Regions from separate parts of the Streptomyces sp. NPDC053069 genome, predicted to be linked through region 1. Evidence: predicted binding sites of a transcription regulator. Region 1 holds the regulator's gene; each other region holds the start of a gene.
The links. The regulator HrcA, encoded in region 1, represses chaperone genes, less so after heat shock. The targets are predictions, from matches to a motif close to TTNGCACTCNGNNNNNCNGAGTGCNAA.
Positions count from the first base shown of each region.

Region 2: a site for HrcA is predicted at 1,925-1,951, ahead of groES (co-chaperone GroES). Genes of this name have one in related genera too.
Region 3: a site for HrcA is predicted at 2,655-2,681, ahead of groL (chaperonin GroEL). Genes of this name have one in related genera too.

Region 1 is NZ_JBITZN010000011.1:256,530-262,506, forward strand. It holds gene ACIGXP_RS25920 (hypothetical protein) at 1-466, opposite strand, end outside; gene ACIGXP_RS25925 (VOC family protein) at 576-977, opposite strand; gene ACIGXP_RS25930 (16S rRNA (uracil(1498)-N(3))-methyltransferase) at 995-1,747, opposite strand; gene ACIGXP_RS25935 (nitronate monooxygenase) at 1,744-2,820, opposite strand; gene dnaJ (molecular chaperone DnaJ) at 3,033-4,169, opposite strand; gene hrcA (heat-inducible transcriptional repressor HrcA) at 4,170-5,186, opposite strand; gene ACIGXP_RS25950 (MBL fold metallo-hydrolase) at 5,349-5,977, shown strand, end outside.
Region 2 is NZ_JBITZN010000002.1:22,398-28,374, reverse strand. It holds gene groL (chaperonin GroEL) at 1-1,354, opposite strand, end outside; gene groES (co-chaperone GroES) at 1,470-1,778, opposite strand; gene ACIGXP_RS03775 (polysaccharide deacetylase family protein) at 2,051-2,893, opposite strand; gene ACIGXP_RS03770 (polysaccharide deacetylase family protein) at 3,037-3,948, opposite strand; gene ACIGXP_RS03765 (class I SAM-dependent methyltransferase) at 4,039-5,202, shown strand; gene ACIGXP_RS03760 (RNA polymerase sigma factor) at 5,153-5,977, opposite strand, start outside.
Region 3 is NZ_JBITZN010000017.1:51,683-57,659, reverse strand. It holds gene ACIGXP_RS32180 (glucosyl-3-phosphoglycerate synthase) at 1-41, opposite strand, end outside; SAM riboswitch class I at 201-348, shown strand; gene thrC (threonine synthase) at 366-1,649, shown strand; gene ACIGXP_RS32170 (MoaD/ThiS family protein) at 1,646-1,921, shown strand; gene ACIGXP_RS32165 (cold-shock protein) at 2,353-2,556, shown strand; gene groL (chaperonin GroEL) at 2,845-4,467, shown strand; gene ACIGXP_RS32155 (MFS transporter) at 4,506-5,858, opposite strand.

The DNA.
Region 1 (5,977 bases):
TCGGACGGCCGCCGGGACGGTAGGTGGGCGGCTTGTACGTCGGTCCGGGCTTGGCGCTGCAGTCGCCGAGCCCGTTCACGTGGAACACCTGTCTGCCACCGACCTCGGCGGTCAGGTCGCCGCGCACACAGGCCCCGTCGACAGCCTTGGTCACCTTCCCGGTGACGCTGATCTTCCGCCCGTCCCTGGTCTCGCCCCGGCAGTCGACGGAGACGACGGTGCTCTCGCTCGGCGAGGGCGACTTTCCCGTCGAGCCGCCCCCGTGGTTCCCGGTGCAGGTGAGCCAACGGACGTCGATGTGCTGCTGCTCCAGCCTGGCGGTGGCGGTGGTGTCGGTGGTGTAGGCGGCGGAGGCGGAACCGAGATCGGTGGGCTGACACGCCACGACGGCCGCTCCGGCCCCGACAGCCAGCCCGGCGACAGCCACCACCCGCACCCCGCGTCGTTTCCCTCTCAAAACCCCCATGCAGGGCAGCGTGCCACCGGCGCGGGCGAGGCGGAAGGCCGCATACGGCCACTCACCCGTCCGGGTCGCGGGGCAGCGCCCCGAAAGGGGCGCGGGGCTGTGCGGGCACTCACTCCAGCGGAGCGCCCAGGAGCAGCCACTCCTGGAGCTCGACCAGGTTGCCCTCCGGGTCCTTGAGGTGGGCCACGCGCATGCGGTCGGTCATGGGGGCCGGGCCGTGCACGAGCGTGGCGCCGCGGGAGGTGATCTCCGCGCAGTAGGCGTCCAGGTCGTCGACGCGCAGGACAACCAGGGAGCGGTGGCCGGTGGCGGTCTCGCCCAGCTCCCGAAGGACCTCGGCCATCATCGAGCGGTCCTGCAGCGCGATCCCCGCGGAGCCGGCGTGCGGGCTGAACTTCTCGTACGGCCCCTCGACCGCCCCGGACTGCGGCTTGAGGCCGAGGACGTCGGCGTAGAAGCGGTAGCAGGCGGCGAAGTCGGTGACCAGAAGCCGGACTTGAGCGAGTTCCACGGTGTCCCCAGACGGTGTCAGGACCAGCGGCCGGTGCGGCCCAGGAGCAGGGCCACGGCGGCGGTGCCGGCGGTGGAGGTACGCAACACGGTAGGACCGAGCACGCATGTCTTCGCACCCGCCTCCTCGAAGAGCGCCAGCTCGTCGCGTGCGACACCCCCTTCGGGGCCGACGACCAGCACGATCTGGCCTTCGGCGGGGAGTTGGGCGGTGGCCAGCGGCTCGCTGACGTGCTCGAAGTCGGAGTGCAGCACGGCGGCGAAGTCGGCCTCGGCGAGAAGTGCGGCAACCTGCTTGGTGCTCGCCGCGTCCGCGACCTCGGGGAAACGCAGCCGGCGGGACTGCTTGCCGGCCTCGCGCGCGGTGGCCCGCCACTTGGCGAGTGCCTTCTGACCCCTGTCGCCCTTCCACTGGGTGATGCAGCGGGCGGCCTGCCAGGGCACGATCGCGTCGACGCCGGTCTCCGTCATGGTCTCGACGGCGAGTTCGCCCCGGTCACCCTTCGGGAGCGCCTGGACGACGGTGATCCGGGGGCTGGGCTCCGGCTCCACCGGGAACTCGAACGGCTCGACCACCAGGTGGTCCTTGCCCGACACGCTGACGACGACCCCGGCCGCGCCCCGGCCCTTGCCGTCCGTCAGCACCACGTTCTCGCCGGGCTGCAGCCGCCGTACGGAGACCGCGTGCCGCCCCTCGGGACCCGTGACGTCGACGACCGAACCGGGGCCCACGCCTTCCAGCGAGTCGACGACGAACACCGGCGCGGTCATCGCAGGCCTCCCTTGGCCGACAACGCTGTCCTGGCGGCGTCGAGTTCCTCGGCCAGCACCTCCACCAGCCGCCCGGCCGGCAGGTCGCGGGCCATCCGGTGGCCCTGGCCCGCCCACAGCGCCATGCCCTGCGCGTCCCCGGCCTTGGCGGCGGCCTTGCGCAGCGGCGAGGTGAGGTGGTGGATCTCCGGGTAGGCGGCGGGGGCGTACGGGCCGTGCTCGCGCAGGAACCGGTTGACCAGTCCGCGGGCCGGTCTGCCGGAGAAGGCGCGGGTCAACTCGGTGCGCGCGTACAGGGGGTTGGTCAGCGCCTGCTTGTGCAGGGCGTGGGCGCCGGACTCGGGCGTGGCGAGAAAGGCGGTGCCCAGCTGGGCCGCGCTCGCGCCGGCCGCGAGGACGGCGGCGATCTGGCCGCCGCGCATGATGCCGCCGGCGGCGACGATCGGGATGCGCACGGCCTCCCGGATCTGCGCGACCAGCGAGAGCAGCCCGATGCCGGAGCCGTCGTTCTCGGCGAGGTCCCGGTGGGTGCCCTGGTGACCGCCGGCCTCCACGCCCTGAGCGATCACGGCGTCCGCTCCGGCCTGTTCGACCGCGCGGGCCTCCTCGGCGGTGGTGGCGGTGACCAGGGTGTAAGTGCCGGCCCGGCGCAGCCTGTCGAGCACTTCCCGGCTCGGCACACCGAAGTGGAAGGAGACGACCGGCACCGGGTTGTCGAGGAGTACGGCGAGCTTGGCGTCGTAGCCGTCGTCCCGGCCGCTGTCCGGGTCGCCCAGCTCGGTCTCGTACCAGGCGGCCTCGCCGGCCAGCTGGTGGGCGTAGACCTCGACGGCGCCGGACTCGGCGTACTCCGACTGCGGTACGAACACATTCACGCCGAAGGGGCGGCTCGTGAGCCCCCGCAGCTGCTTGATCTCCTGGTACATGCCGTCGGCGGTCTTGTATCCGGCGGCGAGGAACCCGAGGCCTCCGGCCTCGGAGACGGCGGCGACGAGCTGCGGGAGGGAGACTCCGCCCGCCATGGGGGCCTGCACGATCGGGTGGGGGAAGAGATCGGTCAGCGCGGAGGACATGACCGCATGTTGTCACGTCCTTCGAACAAGTCCGAATCGGGGCGTCCCCCGGCATAGGACAGCGGCATAAGGGGTGCCGAAGCACCCCGTACGCCCTGTCTCAGCGACCGTTGAACGCGTCCTTCAGCCGGCTGAACAGCCCCTGCTGCCCCGGCTGACTGTGCTTGCCCGGGGGCCAACCCCCGGACCCCCGGCCACCCCCGCAGCTCGCGTCAGCGACCGTTGAACGCGTCCTTCAGCCGGCTGAACAGCCCCTGCTGCCCCGGCTGGAACTGGCCCTGCGGCCGTTCCTCGCCGCGCAGCTTGGCCAGCTCGCGCAGCAGCCGCTCCTGCTCGGGGTCCAGCTTGGTCGGGGTCTGCACCTCGACGTGCACGATCAGGTCGCCCCGGCCGCCGCCGCGCAGATGCGTGACGCCCCGGTTGTGCAGCGGAATCGACTGGCCGGACTGGGTGCCGGGCCGGATGTCGACCTCCTCCATGCCGTCCAGGGTCTCCAGCGGCACCTTGGTGCCGAGCGCCGCCGCCGTCATCGGGATCGTGACCGTGCAGTGCAGGTCGTCACCGCGCCGCTGGAACGTCGGGTGCGGCAGCTCGTGGATCTCGACGTACAGATCACCGGCCGGACCGCCGCCGGGCCCGACCTCGCCCTCACCGGCGAGCTGGATCCGTGTGCCGTTGTCGACACCTGCCGGGATCTTGACGGTGAGCGTGCGACGGGAACGGACACGGCCGTCACCGGCGCACTCCGGGCACGGGGTCGGGACCACGGTGCCGAAGCCCTGGCACTGGGGGCAGGGACGCGACGTCATGACCTGGCCCAGGAAGGACCGGGTGACCTGCGAGACCTCGCCACGGCCACGGCACATGTCACATGTCTGGGCGGTCGTACCGGGTGCCGCGCCCTCGCCGTTGCAGGTGTTGCAGACGATCGCGGTGTCGACCTGGATGTCCTTGGTGGTCCCGAAGGCCGCCTCGTCCAGCTCGACCTCGATCCGGATCATCGCGTCCTGGCCGCGCCGGGTGCGCGAGCGCGGCCCGCGCTGCGACGCCGTACCGAAGAACGCGTCCATGATGTCGGAGAAGTTGCCGAAGCCGCCGGCCCCGAAGCCGCCCGCACCGGCACCGCCGGACTGCGAGAGCGGGTCGCCGCCGAGGTCGTAGACCTGCTTCTTCTGCGGGTCCGACAGCACCTCGTAAGCGGCGTTGATCTCCTTGAACCGCTCCTGGGTCTTCGGATCCGGGTTGACGTCCGGGTGCAGCTCGCGCGCGAGCCGACGGAACGCCTTCTTGATCTCATCCTGCGACGCGTCGCGGCGCACGCCGAGAACGGCGTAGTAGTCCGTGGCCACTTACGACTCCGCCAGGATCTGTCCGACGTACCGTGCCACTGCGCGTACCGCTCCCATCGTTCCCGGGTAGTCCATGCGGGTCGGTCCGACCACGCCGAGCTTGGCAACCGCCTCGCCGCCCGAACCGTAGCCCACCGACACCACCGAGGTGGAGTTGAGCCCCTCGTGCGCGTTCTCGTGCCCGATGCGCACGGTCACGCCCGGATCCTTCGCCTCGCCGAGGAGCTTGAGGAGCACGACCTGCTCCTCCAGGGCCTCCAGCACGGGTCGGATCGTGAGGGGAAAGTCATGCCCGAAGCGGGTGAGATTGGCGGTGCCGCCGATCATCAGCCGCTCCTCGTTCTCCTCGACGAGCGTCTCCAGGAGAGTGGAGAGCACTGTCGAGACCGTACCGCGGTCCTCGGCCTCGAAGGCCTCCGGAAGGTCCTCGACCAGCCTCGGCACGTCCGTGAACCGGCGGCCCGCGACCCGGCTGTTCAGCCGGGCGCGCAGATCGGCGAGCGAGGCCTCGCCGAAGGGCGCCGGGCAGTCGACCATCCGCTGCTCGACCCGTCCGGTGTCCGTGATCAGCACGAGCATCACGCGCGCGGGAGCGAGCGAGAGCAGCTCCACGTGCCGGACGGTGGACCGGGTCAGGGACGGGTACTGCACGACGGCGACCTGCCGGGTCAGCTGCGCGAGCAGCCGTACCGTGCGCGCCACGACGTCGTCGAGGTCGACGGCGCCCTCCAGGAAGTTCTGGATGGCCCGCCGCTCGGGCGCGGTCATCGGCTTCACGCCCGCGAGCTTGTCCACGAACAGCCGGTAGCCCTTGTCGGTGGGGATGCGCCCCGCGCTGGTGTGCGGCTGCGCGATGAACCCCTCGTCCTCCAGGGCCGCCATGTCGTTGCGGACGGTGGCCGGGGAGACCCCGAGGTTGTGCCGCTCGGTCAGGGCCTTCGACCCGACCGGCTCCTCGGTGCCGACGTAGTCCTGGACGATGGCGCGCAGTACCTGAAGCCTGCGTTCACTCAGCATTCGCGCGCACCTCCAGCACGTCGTCCCCTCTGTTCCGCGGTTCGTCCGCCTGGCACTCTTCGCACGCGAGTGCCAGCGTTCCCGGGCCCAGTGTACGGCTGTCGGGTACACCCGGGGCAAGGTCGGTGCGGTCGCGGCGGCCCGTGCAGCTAGCGTCGCGGTATGACGGTGACTTGGGAAGAGCTGGGGTGGGAGCGGCTTGCCGCCGGGGTCGGGCGCTGCCGCCTCGCGGGCTGGGACTGCACGGCCGGGCTGGTCCTCGGGGCCGGTACGGCCCTGATGGTGGACGCCGGTTCCAGTCTGGCCGAGGGCGCGCGGCTGCGGGCACAGGCCGAGGAACTGACCGGCGGCCGTGTGACCCATCTCGCGCTGACCCACCCCCACTTCGATCATGTCTTCGGGGCGGCGGCGTTCGCCGGGGCGGAGGTGTACGGCGCGGTGGGCCTGGACGCGGTCTTCGCGTACGAGCGGGAGGAACTGCGCCTGGACGCGATCAGGAACGGCCTCCCGGTCACGGACGCCGACGAGGCGGTGGACGCGCTGGCCCCGCCCCGGCATCCGGTCTCCGGCGAGTGGACGCTGGACCTCGGCGACGGCCGCCAGGCGCTGCTGGCCAACGTGGGCCCGGGGCACACGGCCCACGATCTGGTGGTGCTGGTGCCGGGGGACCCGGAGGTGGTCTTCTGCGGCGACCTCGTCGAGGAGTCCGGCGAACCCCAGGCCGGCCCGGACGCGGTCCCGTCCCGCTGGCCGGACGCCCTGGACCGCCTGCTGTCCCTGGGCGGCGAGGA
Region 2 (5,977 bases), on a different contig from region 1:
GCAGCGGCTCGACCACGGCGTTGCGGACGACCGCGACACCGGTGGCCTCGTCGCCGGTCTTGTCGAGGTTGCCCTCCAGGACCTTGGAGGAGTGGACCAGCGCGGAGCCACCACCGGAGACGATGCCCTCCTCGACCGCGGCGCGGGTCGCGGAGATGGCGTCCTCCAGACGGTGCTTCTTCTCCTTCAGCTCCACCTCGGTGGCGGCGCCGACCTTGATCACGCACACGCCGCCGGCCAGCTTCGCGAGGCGCTCCTGGAGCTTCTCGCGGTCCCAGTCGGAGTCGGTGTTCTCGATCTCGGCCTTGATCTGGGCGACGCGGCCCGTCAGGTCCTCCTGCTTGCCGGCACCCTCGACGATGGTGGTGTCGTCCTTGGTGACGGTGACGCGGCGGGCGGAGCCGAGCACGTCCAGGCCGACCTGGTCGAGCTTGAGGCCGACCTCCTCGGAGATGACGGTGGCGCCGGTGAGGATCGCCATGTCCTGCAGCATCGCCTTGCGGCGGTCGCCGAAGCCGGGAGCCTTCACCGCGACGGCGTTGAAGGTGCCGCGGATCTTGTTGACGACCAGGGTCGACAGGGCCTCGCCCTCGACGTCCTCGGCGATGATCAGCAGCGGCTTGGAGGCGCCGGCCTGGATGACCTTCTCCAGCAGCGGCAGCAGGTCCTGGATGGAGCTGATCTTGCCCTGGTTGATGAGGATGTACGGGTCGTCGAGGACGGCCTCCATGCGCTCCTGGTCCGTCACGAAGTACGGCGACAGGTAGCCCTTGTCGAAGGCCATGCCCTCGGTGAAGTCCAGCTCCAGACCGAAGGTGTTGGACTCCTCGACGGTGATGACACCGTCCTTGCCGACCTTGTCCATCGCCTCGGCGATCAGCTCGCCGACCTGCTGGTCCTGGGCGGACAGCGCGGCGACGGCGGCGATGTCGGACTTCTCGTCGATCGGGCGGGCGGAAGCCAGCAGGTCGTCGGAGACGGCCTTGACGGCGGCGTCGATGCCCTTCTTCAGGGCGGCCGGGGAGGCGCCGGCGGCGACGTTCTTCAGGCCCTCACGGACCAGCGCCTGGGCGAGGACGGTGGCGGTGGTGGTGCCGTCACCCGCGATGTCGTTGGTCTTGGTCGCCACCTCCTTCACCAGCTGCGCGCCGAGGTTCTCGTACGGGTCCTCGATCTCGACCTCGCGGGCGATCGTGACACCGTCGTTGGTGATGGTGGGGGCGCCGAACTTCTTGTCGATGACGACGTTGCGGCCACGGGGGCCGATCGTCACCTTCACCGTGTCGGCCAGCTTGTTGACGCCGCGCTCGAGGGCGCGACGGGCGTCCTCGTCGAACTTCAGGATCTTCGCCATGACAGCGGGAGCCCTCTCGGAAATCTATGGGTGACAAGACAACTGCGCCCCGGGCGCCCGGCTTCTTATCGGTCGCGGGGGGCCAGGGGCGCAGCTCAGAAACTTCGAGGTGGAGTTACTTCTCGATGATCGCGAGAACGTCGCGAGCCGAGAGGACGAGGTACTCCTCGCCGTTGTACTTCACCTCGGTGCCGCCGTACTTGCTGTACAGGACGACGTCGCCGACCTTGACGTCGAGCGGAAGGCGCTCGCCGTTCTCGAACCGGCCCGGGCCCACGGCGAGGACGGCGCCCTCCTGGGGCTTCTCCTTCGCGGTGTCCGGGATGACCAGGCCAGAGGCCGTGGTCTGCTCGGCGTCCAGCGGCTGGACCACGATGCGGTCCTCGAGCGGCTTGATGGCAACCTTGGAGCTGGCGGTCGTCACGATCCGACCTCCCCCTTCGGAGATCTCACGGGGTTAACTGTCTGAGGTGGCGACCAGGTCGATCCGTCGTCGCGGGTGCCGGACCTGCCCGTCGCTTTTTTGGCACTCTCCAGTGGGGAGTGCCAGAGCCGAGACTATGACTGCGGTTAGCACTCGGTCAAGCGGAGTGCCAATGCCGTGCGGCGCGTCGGCCGTTTCTTCGTCGGCGCCGGCGTTCTTCGGTGGCCCGGGGCTGCCCCGCCCTCCCGGGGTCTCCCCGCCGGACGGGCTGTTCATTGCAGGTAGTTTTCGAGGCTCCCCACCGTCAGGCCCCTCTGCTGCACCCTGCGGAGCACCCTCGTCGTGCGCTCCCGCAGGCTCGGGCCCGTTGTCTCGTCCGGGCCGATCAGGATGATGTCGCCGGGGCGGAGATGGTGCGGGCCGTGGGTGTAGACGAGGTCGGTCGGGGTCACGGCGGTGCGCCAGAGGACGAGTGCGGAGATGCCGCAGTCGGAGGCCGCGCGCAAGGTGGTGGTGTCGTACGAGCCGTACGGCGGGCGGAAGAGGTGGGGACGCAGGCCGAGGCGGGAGCCGAGCCGGTCCTGCTGGCCGCAGATCTCGGCACGCTGGCCGGCGTAGGGCAGCCCGGACAGCGCGCGGTGGTCGAGGGTGTGGTTCTCGATGCCGGCGCCCAGCCGGTGCAGGCGGGCGAAGTGGCCGTAGCCGGGGCCGGCGGCACTGTCGGTGAGGAACATGCTGACGGGCAGCCGGAGTTCGCGGACCATGTCGACGAAGCGGGGGTCCTTGTCGGCGCCGTCGTCGTAGGTCAGGAACACGACCCGGTCACGGGTGGGGACGTGGTCCATGACGCGGGGCAGGACGCGGCCGGCGGTGTGCGGGGCGAGGGCCAGCGTGCGGGCGGCGCGGCGCGGCGGGCGGGCGAGGGGCTCGGTCAGCCCCCAGCGGAGGTAGGGCCGGTCGGGGGCGGGGCCGGTCGGGTGTACGCCCTCGGCCGCCTTCTTGCCGAGGCGCTCGATCGGGTCGACGGACTGGGCACAGCCGGTCAGGAGGAGGGCCGACGCGAGCAGCACGGCCAGACCCCGGCCGAGACGCCCCCCTCCGCCCCTGGCCGGCACCCCCTCGCCGGCGGCCGGAACACGTCCCGCGTCCCGGACGTACCGCGCCCGCAGGCCGCCGCGCCCCGCGCTCCCCCGCACCCGCACCGGGCCGCCGGAGCCCGCCCTCCCCTCCGCCTGCCCCTCGCCGCTCCCCCCGTGGCTCACAGGTAGTCCTCCAGGCGGGCCACGGCGTAGCCCTCGCGGGTGACCTTGTTCAGGAAGCGGCGCATGTCGTCGATCATCGTGCCGTTCCAGTCGGAGCGGCCTCGGAAGTGGGTGAGGACGATGTCGCCGCGGCGCATCTTCTGGTCGTCCTCGCGGTACTCCCAGTGGTCGACGAAGACCTCCTCGTTCCAGATCGGCGCGTAGCGGATGCCGCAGGCCTTGGCGGCGCGCAGGGTGTCCTGGTTGTAGTCGCCGTACGGCGGGCGGAAGACCGTCGGACGCTTGCCGAACTGTCTCTCCATGATGTCCTGCATGCCGCAGATCTCGTCCCGCTGCTCCTCGTAGGACAGGCCCGGCAGGTAGGGATGGTGCAGGGTGTGGTTGTTGAGGGTGTGGCCGTAGGACTGCATCCTGCGGAAGTACCCGTAGTCGTCGTCGACCAGGTAGTTGCTGAGGAAGGCGGTGTACGGGATCTTCAGGTCCCGCATCATCCGCAGGAAGTCCGGATCCTTCTCCGAACCGTCGTCGATCGTGAGGAAGACGATCTTCTGCTTGGTCGGGATCGTGGTGAAGACAGGGGGCAGCTCCCAGTCCTCCTGGTGGTCCACCTCGAAGCCGTCCCGGGCGGTGATGTGCGGCTTCTTCGCGGGCGGGGGCGGCGGCGTCAGCGGGACCTCGTCCAGTCCCCAGCGCCGGGCGGCGGCGACCAGCCGGGCGTGTTCGGCCGCCTGGCGGGCCCGGGGGCTCAGGGCCTGCGCGGGGGCGCCCGGGCCGCGCGCGGGGCTGCTCGCGTCGGGACCCGCGCAGCCGGCGAGGAGTGCGGCGCAGACCAGCACGGCGGATCCCCGGACGAGGAACGAACGTCCGGCATGAATCTGATTTTTATCGTTTTGTACGATTAGTCGCATGGCGTCGGATACTCCCAGGCCGGAGCCCGGATCCCGGGCCGACACCGCCGCCGGAGGCGCACGATCCACCGACTGGCCCACAATGACCCGGTGAACGACCTCGCTCTGCTCCTCACCCCCGAAGGCCGTGCCCTCCTCGACGAGGTCCGCGACACCGCTCCGGCGGACGAACTCGCCGTCGCCACCCGGTTGCGCCGCGACCATCCCGCCGAGCTGGTGTCGGCCGCGCTCGGCCAGGCCCGGCTGCGACAGCGCGCGGCGGCGAAGTTCGGGGCGGCGGACGCGGGGCGGATGTTCTTCACGCCGAACGGGGTCGAGCAGTCGACCCGGACCAGCGTGGCGACGTACCGCGCGGAGCGGCTCAAGGGGCTCGGCGTGACCTCCGTGGCCGACCTGTGCTGCGGGATCGGCGGCGACGCGATCGCGTTCGCCCGGGCGGGGATCCGGGTGCTCGCCGTGGACCGGGATCCGGTGACGGCCGCGGTGGCCCGGGCGAACGCCGGGGCGCTGGGGCTGGACGAGCTGATCGAGGTGCGCGAGGCGGACGTCACGGAGGTGGACACCGCCGGGTACGACGCGGTCTTCGTGGATCCGGCGCGCCGCGGGGGCCGCGGCAGGATCTTCGACCCGGAGGCCTACTCGCCGCCACTGTCCTGGGCGGTGGCAGCCGCCTCGGCCGCCGGGACGGCCGCGCTGAAGATCGCCCCGGGCATCCCCCACGAGGCGGTCCCCGCCGAGGCCGAGGCGGAGTGGATCTCCGACGGCGGCGATGTGAAGGAGGCGGTGCTGTGGTTCGGGACGGGGGCACCGGGGGCGGTCCGCGCCACGCTGCTGCCCGGCCCGCGCACGCTGCTCGGCCGCGGCCTGCCCGATCCCGGGATGCGCCCGGTGGGGCGGTACCTGTACGAGCCGGACGGTGCCGTGATCCGCGCCCATCTGGTCGCCGAGGTGGCCGAACACCTGGACGGCGGGCTGATCGACCCGACGATCGCCTACGTCACCGCCGACGAGCTGCGGCCCACGCCGTACGCCTCCGCCTACGAGATCAGCGACCAACTGCCGTTCAACGTCAAGAAGCTGAAGGCCCTGCTGCGCGAGCGCGAGGTCGGGACGCTGACCGTGAAGAAGCGCGGGTCGGCGGTCGAGCCGGAGGAACTGCGCCGGAAGGTCAAGCCGCAGGGACCGAACGCGGCAACGGTGTTCCTCACCCGGGTCGCCGGGGCACCCACGATGCTCGTGGGCCGGCCCGCCTAGACAAGGCCTGGGACGGCGTCTCGCCTGCCCGGCGCAGCAGCAGTTCCCGTTCCTTGTCGTTGCGTGCCAGGCCGGCCGCCCGCTCGAACTCCGCGCGGGCCTCCGCCCGCCGCCCGAGCCGGGCCAGCAGGTCACCGCGGACGCTGGGCAGCAGGTGGTAGTCGCGCAGGGCGGGTTCGGCGGCCAGGGCGTCCACCAGCCTCAGGCCCTCGGCGGGGCCGTCGGCCATCGACACGGCGACCGCGCGGTTCAGCTCGACCACCGGGGACGGGGCACGGGTGGCCAGCAGGCCGTACAGGGTGGCGATGGTCCGCCAGTCGGTCTCCTCGTAGGTGTACGCATGGGCGTGGCACGCGGCGATGGCCGCCTGGAGGGCGTAGCGGCCCGGGGCGCCGGTCGCCGTGGCGCCGGCCCGGTCGAGGGCCTGGACGCCGCGGGCGATGAGCATGCGGTTCCACCGGCGGCGGTTCTGGTCCTTGAGCAGGACGGGCTCTCCGTCCGGACCCGTGCGGGCGGCGGTGCGGGACGCCTGGAACTCCAGCAGCGCGGCCAGGGCGTGCACCTCCGGTTCCTTGGGCATCAGCGCGGACAGCACACGGGCCAGCCGCAGCGCGTCCTCGCACAGGCCGGGGCGCAGCAGGTCGTCGCCCGCGGTCGCCGCGTACCCCTCGTTGAAGATCAGGTAGATGACGTCCAGGACGGAGCCGAGGCGGGCCTCGCGTTCGGGGCCGCAGGGCACCTCGAAGGCGATGTTCTTCTTCGCCAGGGTGCGTTT
Region 3 (5,977 bases), on a different contig from region 1:
CAGGAGCGGGTGGCCAGCCAGCGCTCGACTTCTTCCAGCACGGTCTGCGACTCCTCACTGTTCGTGACCACACGGGTGAACCGTGTGATCCATCTCGCGGTTCGGACGACTATCTCAACTGTCCTGGCCGTCGGTTACAGTCTTGAACAACGCCGGTGACCATCGCATGTCGGGGGTCAGGGGCGTCCACAACCGCATACCGCTCATCCAGAGGGGCAGAGGGACACGGCCCGTTGAAGCCCCGGCAACCCTCCAGTCGGTTCTTGTCACGTTGACGTGGCGAGGCTCCCGGCTAGGGAAGGTGCCAAATCCGTCTCACGGCGAGATGCGTCGTGAGGAAGATGAGGAGAAAGGGCCTCGCCTCCATGGCTGTGCAGACAGTTGCAAGCACCAGCAGTTCCACCGTCGACCTCGGTCCCGCCGCGGCCCTGAGCTGTCGCGAGTGCGGTCACCGCGTCCCGCTCGGCCCGGTGTTCGCCTGCGAGGAGTGTTTCGGCCCGCTGGAGATCGCCTACGACTTCTCCGGCTACGACACCGAAGAGCTGCGCCGCCGTATCGAGGCGGGTCCCGCGAACATCTGGCGCTACGCGCCGCTGCTGCCCGTCCCGGCCGACGTGGCCGACAAGCCGAACCTGAACCCGGGCTGGACCCACCTCGTCAAGGCCGACAACCTCGCCCGTGAACTCGGTGTCAGCGGCGGCCTGTTCATCAAGGACGACTCCGGCAACCCGACGCACTCCTTCAAGGACCGCGTGGTCGCCCAGGCCCTGGAGGCCGCCCGCGCCTTCGGCTTCACGACCTTGAGCTGCTCCTCCACCGGCAACCTGGCCGGTGCCGTCGGCGCCGCCGCCGCCCGGGCCGGCTTCCGCTCCTGTGTGTTCATCCCGCACGACCTGGAGCAGGGCAAGGTCGTCATGGCCGCGGTCTACGGCGGCGAGCTGGTCGGCATCGAGGGCAACTACGACGACGTGAACCGCTTCTGCTCCGAGCTGATCGGCGACCCGGCCGGCGAGGGCTGGGGCTTCGTCAACGTCAACCTGCGGCCCTACTACGCGGAGGGCTCCAAGACCCTCGCGTACGAGATCTGCGAGCAGCTGGGCTGGCGGCTGCCCGACCAGATCGTGGTCCCGATCGCCTCCGGCTCTCAGCTCACGAAGATCGACAAGGGTCTGCAGGAGCTGATCAAGCTCGGCCTGGTCGAGGACAAGCCGTACAAGATCTTCGGCGCGCAGGCCGAGGGCTGCTCCCCGGTGTCGACGGCCTTCAAGGCCGGCCACGACGTCGTACGGCCCCAGAAGCCGAACACCATCGCCAAGTCCCTCGCGATCGGCAACCCGGCCGACGGCCCCTACGTCCTGGACATCGCCCGGCGCACCGGCGGTGCCGTGGAGGACGTCACGGACGAGGAAGTCGTCGACGCGATCAAGCTGCTGGCCCGCACCGAGGGCATCTTCGCGGAGACGGCGGGCGGGGTGACCGTCGGCGTCACCCGCAAGCTGCTCAAGGACGGCGTCCTGGACCCGGCGAAGACCACGGTCGTCCTCAACACCGGCGACGGCCTGAAGACCCTCGACGCGGTGGCCGGGACCGGCGTCACCGCCACCATCCGCCCGACCCTGGACTCCTTCCGAGAGGCTGGCCTCGCATGAGCGTGACCGTTCGCATCCCCACCATCCTGCGCACCTACACCGGCGGCCGGGCCGAGGTCGCCGCCGAGGGTGCGACCCTCGCCGAGGTCATCGAGGACCTGGAGAAGAACCACACCGGGATCGCCGCGCGCGTCCTGGACGACCAGGGCAAGCTGCGCCGTTTCGTCAACGTCTACGTCAACGACGACGACGTCCGCTTCGAGCAGGGCCTTCAGACCGCCACCCCGGACGGCGCCGGTGTCTCCATCATTCCGGCGGTCGCCGGCGGCTGATCGTTACCTTGGGTAACCTCAGTTACCCATTGTTCATGGAATTGCCCCCTCCGTGAGAGAAGCGGAGGGGGCAATTCTGCGTGATTGAGCGCGGTACAGTTGGGGAACCTGGCCGCGGCCCCCGGGTCGAAAGCCCTGGATTTCATGCCGCAGACCCCGCAAGAAGTAGCCAAAGTGCGGGGGTTTTATGCGGCATTTGTAACCTTTACGGGGCCCGACTTGCCCCGAAGTCTGGTGAATTCTCACCACATTCCGGACCGTTCGCGTCCGGAATTCTCGTCCGATTGACCTGTTGCAGAGGGCAGTTGGGCAGATACATTCAGCCGCGGTCGACGCGTTCCGGCGCACGCCCCCGACCAATGGGGGGTGAGGTCTGACCCGGGTCCGCGAAGTGTGGATCTGTGCAAGGGCCAGTAATAGGGGAGTTAGGCATGGCTCAGGGCACCGTCAAGTGGTTCAACGCGGAGAAGGGGTACGGCTTCATCGCGGTCGACGGTGGTGCGGACGTCTTCGTCCACTACAGCGCGATTCAGATGGACGGCTACCGCACCCTGGAAGAGGGCCAGCGGGTCGAGTTCGAGATCTCGCAGGGCCAGAAGGGCCCGCAGGCCGACATGGTTCGCGTCACCGCCTGAACGTTTTTCGCACGAAGGGCCCGCACCTCGGACAGGGTGCGGGCCCTTCGCCGTGTCCGGGGTGCCCCCGTTCGCCCCAGGCTGATCCCGCTGAGCCGCTTGCACTCGACCATGCCGAGTGCTAATCATTGGCGTTAGCACTCTGAAGGTGAGAGTGACAGTGAAGGACCGGGTCGGTGAGGCCCGCAGGCCAAGTGGGGCAAGGAACCACGTGGTCGGCGAGCCGTCCGTCGCGGGCGCGGGCGCGGTCCGAAGGAATCACCCCCAGTCCTGGAGGGACCACTTCACATGGCCAAGATCATCGCGTTCGACGAGGAGGCGCGGCGCGGCCTCGAGCGCGGCATGAACCAGCTCGCGGACGCCGTCAAGGTGACGCTCGGCCCCAAGGGCCGCAACGTCGTCCTCGAGAAGAAGTGGGGCGCCCCCACGATCACCAACGATGGTGTCTCCATCGCCAAGGAGATCGAGCTCGAGGACCCGTACGAGAAGATCGGCGCCGAGCTGGTCAAGGAAGTCGCCAAGAAGACGGACGACGTCGCCGGTGACGGTACGACCACCGCGACCGTGCTCGCCCAGGCCCTGGTCAAGGAGGGTCTGCGCAACGTCGCCGCCGGTGCCAACCCGATGGCCCTGAAGCGCGGTATCGAGAAGGCCGTCGAGGCCGTCTCCGCCGCCCTGCTGGAGCAGGCGAAGGACGTCGAGACCAAGGAGCAGATCGCCTCCACCGCGTCCATCTCCGCCGCCGACACCCAGATCGGCGAGCTGATCGCCGAGGCCATGGACAAGGTCGGCAAGGAAGGCGTCATCACCGTCGAGGAGAGCAACACCTTCGGTCTGGAGCTGGAGCTCACCGAGGGCATGCGCTTCGACAAGGGCTACATCTCCGCCTACTTCGCGACCGACATGGAGCGCATGGAGGCGGTGCTGGAGGACCCGTACATCCTCATCGCCAACTCCAAGATCTCCTCGGTCAAGGACCTGCTCCCGCTCCTGGAGAAGGTCATGCAGTCGGGCAAGCCGCTGCTGATCATCGCCGAGGACGTCGAGGGCGAGGCCCTGTCGACCCTGGTCGTCAACAAGATCCGCGGCACCTTCAAGTCCGTCGCCGTCAAGGCCCCGGGCTTCGGCGACCGCCGCAAGGCCATGCTCGGCGACATCGCCATCCTCACGGGCGGCGAGGTCATCTCCGAGGAGGTCGGCCTCAAGCTGGAGAACGCGACCCTGGACCTCCTGGGCCGCGCCCGCAAGGTCGTCATCACCAAGGACGAGACCACCATCGTCGACGGTGCCGGCTCCTCCGAGCAGGTCAACGGCCGCGTCAACCAGATCCGCGCCGAGATCGAGAACAGCGACTCGGACTACGACCGCGAGAAGCTGCAGGAGCGCCTGGCGAAGCTCGCCGGCGGCGTCGCGGTCATCAAGGCCGGTGCCGCCACCGAGGTGGAGCTCAAGGAGCGCAAGCACCGCATCGAGGACGCCGTCCGCAACGCCAAGGCCGCCGTCGAGGAGGGCATCGTCGCCGGTGGTGGCGTGGCCCTGCTGCAGGCCTCCCAGGTCTTCGAGAAGCTGGAGCTCGACGGTGACGAGGCGACCGGCGCCAACGCCGTGCGCATCGCGCTGGAGGCCCCGCTGAAGCAGATCGCCGTCAACGCCGGCCTCGAGGGCGGCGTCGTGGTGGAGAAGGTGCGCAACCTGACCCCGGGCCACGGCCTGAACGCCGCGACCGGTGAGTACGTCGACCTGGTCGCCGAGGGCATCATCGACCCGGCGAAGGTGACCCGTTCCGCGCTGCAGAACGCCGCCTCCATCGCCGCGCTGTTCCTCACCACCGAGGCCGTCATCGCCGACAAGCCGGAGAAGGCCGCCGCGCCGGCCGGCGGCGGCATGCCGGGCGGTGACATGGACTTCTGATCGACCCCGGGGCTCCGGCCTCCGGTTGATCAACGTCCTTACCGAGGGCGGCACTCCCTGTCAGTGGCAGGGAGTGCCGCCCTCGGGCGTGTCCGGGAGTCGCTCGCCGGCGCGGCGAGAGCCGCCATCCGCCGCAGGCCGGCCTGCCGTTGCACCACGCTCAGCCCGGTGACGGCCGCACCGAGCGCCAGCCAGCCCACCGGACCGGCCGTCATCACCGCGCCGGTCAGCAGCAGGGGCCCCACCGACTTCTGCACCGACTGCGCCATCCCGGCCACGCCCAGATAGGAAGCCCGGGCACGCGGCGGCGCCAGGACGACCGCCAGCTCCCAGGAACTCACCGAGCGCAGCAGTTCGGCCAGGGTGACCAGCAGCGCGGCCGCGAGCATGGCGAGTGAGGCCGACCATGCCGCGCCACCGGTGGCGGTCGCCAGTACGAGGCAGCAGGCGAGCAGCGTCACGCCGTACCAGCCCACTGCGGCAGCCGCCCTGCGCGGGCCCTCGGCCCATGCCGAGACCCGCAGCTGCAGGACCACGACCAGCACGGTGTTGACCACCAGGAACGCGGGGACGACCGCGTGCGGCGCGCTGGTGTGGTGCACCAGCCACAGCGGCAGCCCGACGTTGAGAACGGAGTCGTCCAGGTTCATCGGGATGTCGAGCAGGACGAAGAACAGGTAGCCGGGGTCACGCCAGGGGGTGGGAGTGGAGGGCCCCGGTGCCTCAGAGGTGCTGGTGCTGTTGTTGCTGTGTGCCACGACCAGGCCGTGGCCTGCCGGTTCCCGGGTCTGCCAGACCAGCGCGGCGGCCAGGACGTAGGAGAGCGCGTTGGCCAGGATCAGCGCGCGGTAGGCGTTCGGGGTGCCCACGCCGAGGCCGAGCGCGGCGATGCCCGCGCCGACGGCGTAACCGGCGTTGGCCACGCTGCGGAACAGTGCCTGGTAGGTGGTCCGCCGCTCACCCGCGGCCCGGGTGGCGAAGAGCATCTCCAGCGTCTTGGCCGCTCGCTCTCCCAGGCTGGTGAGCGCGACCACGGGCAGCAGGGTGACGAGGTCGTCGGCGACCAGCAGCAGGACCATCGTGCCCAGGCGCAGCAGATGGCAGCCGATCAGGAGGTGACGTACGGGCAGCCGCTCGGCAGCCCGTCCGGCGAGCGGTGACCCGGCGATCCCGGCGACTGCGCCCACGCCCAGCAGCAGTCCGAGCCGGCCGGCGTCCAGCCCGCTCACGAAGGTGAAGTAGAGCACGGACGCCGCGGCCCACACACCCGTACCGGTCCGGTCCACGCACTGCGCGAGCAGCATGATCCGCGCGTCCCGCCCGCCCGGTGGCTGCCGCAGCTGCGCGATCAGCCCGTCCCCGCTGCCCTTTTCCCGCCTGCCCCGGCGCATGTCCAGCCCCCGTTCCTGCAGTCCCGCTGTCCTGCCGTCCAATCAATCTCGACGTCAAGATACTTGATGTGGACATACTTTGGGGTGCCGTCGGGGAATGTGGGATGGGTCCTATGGCG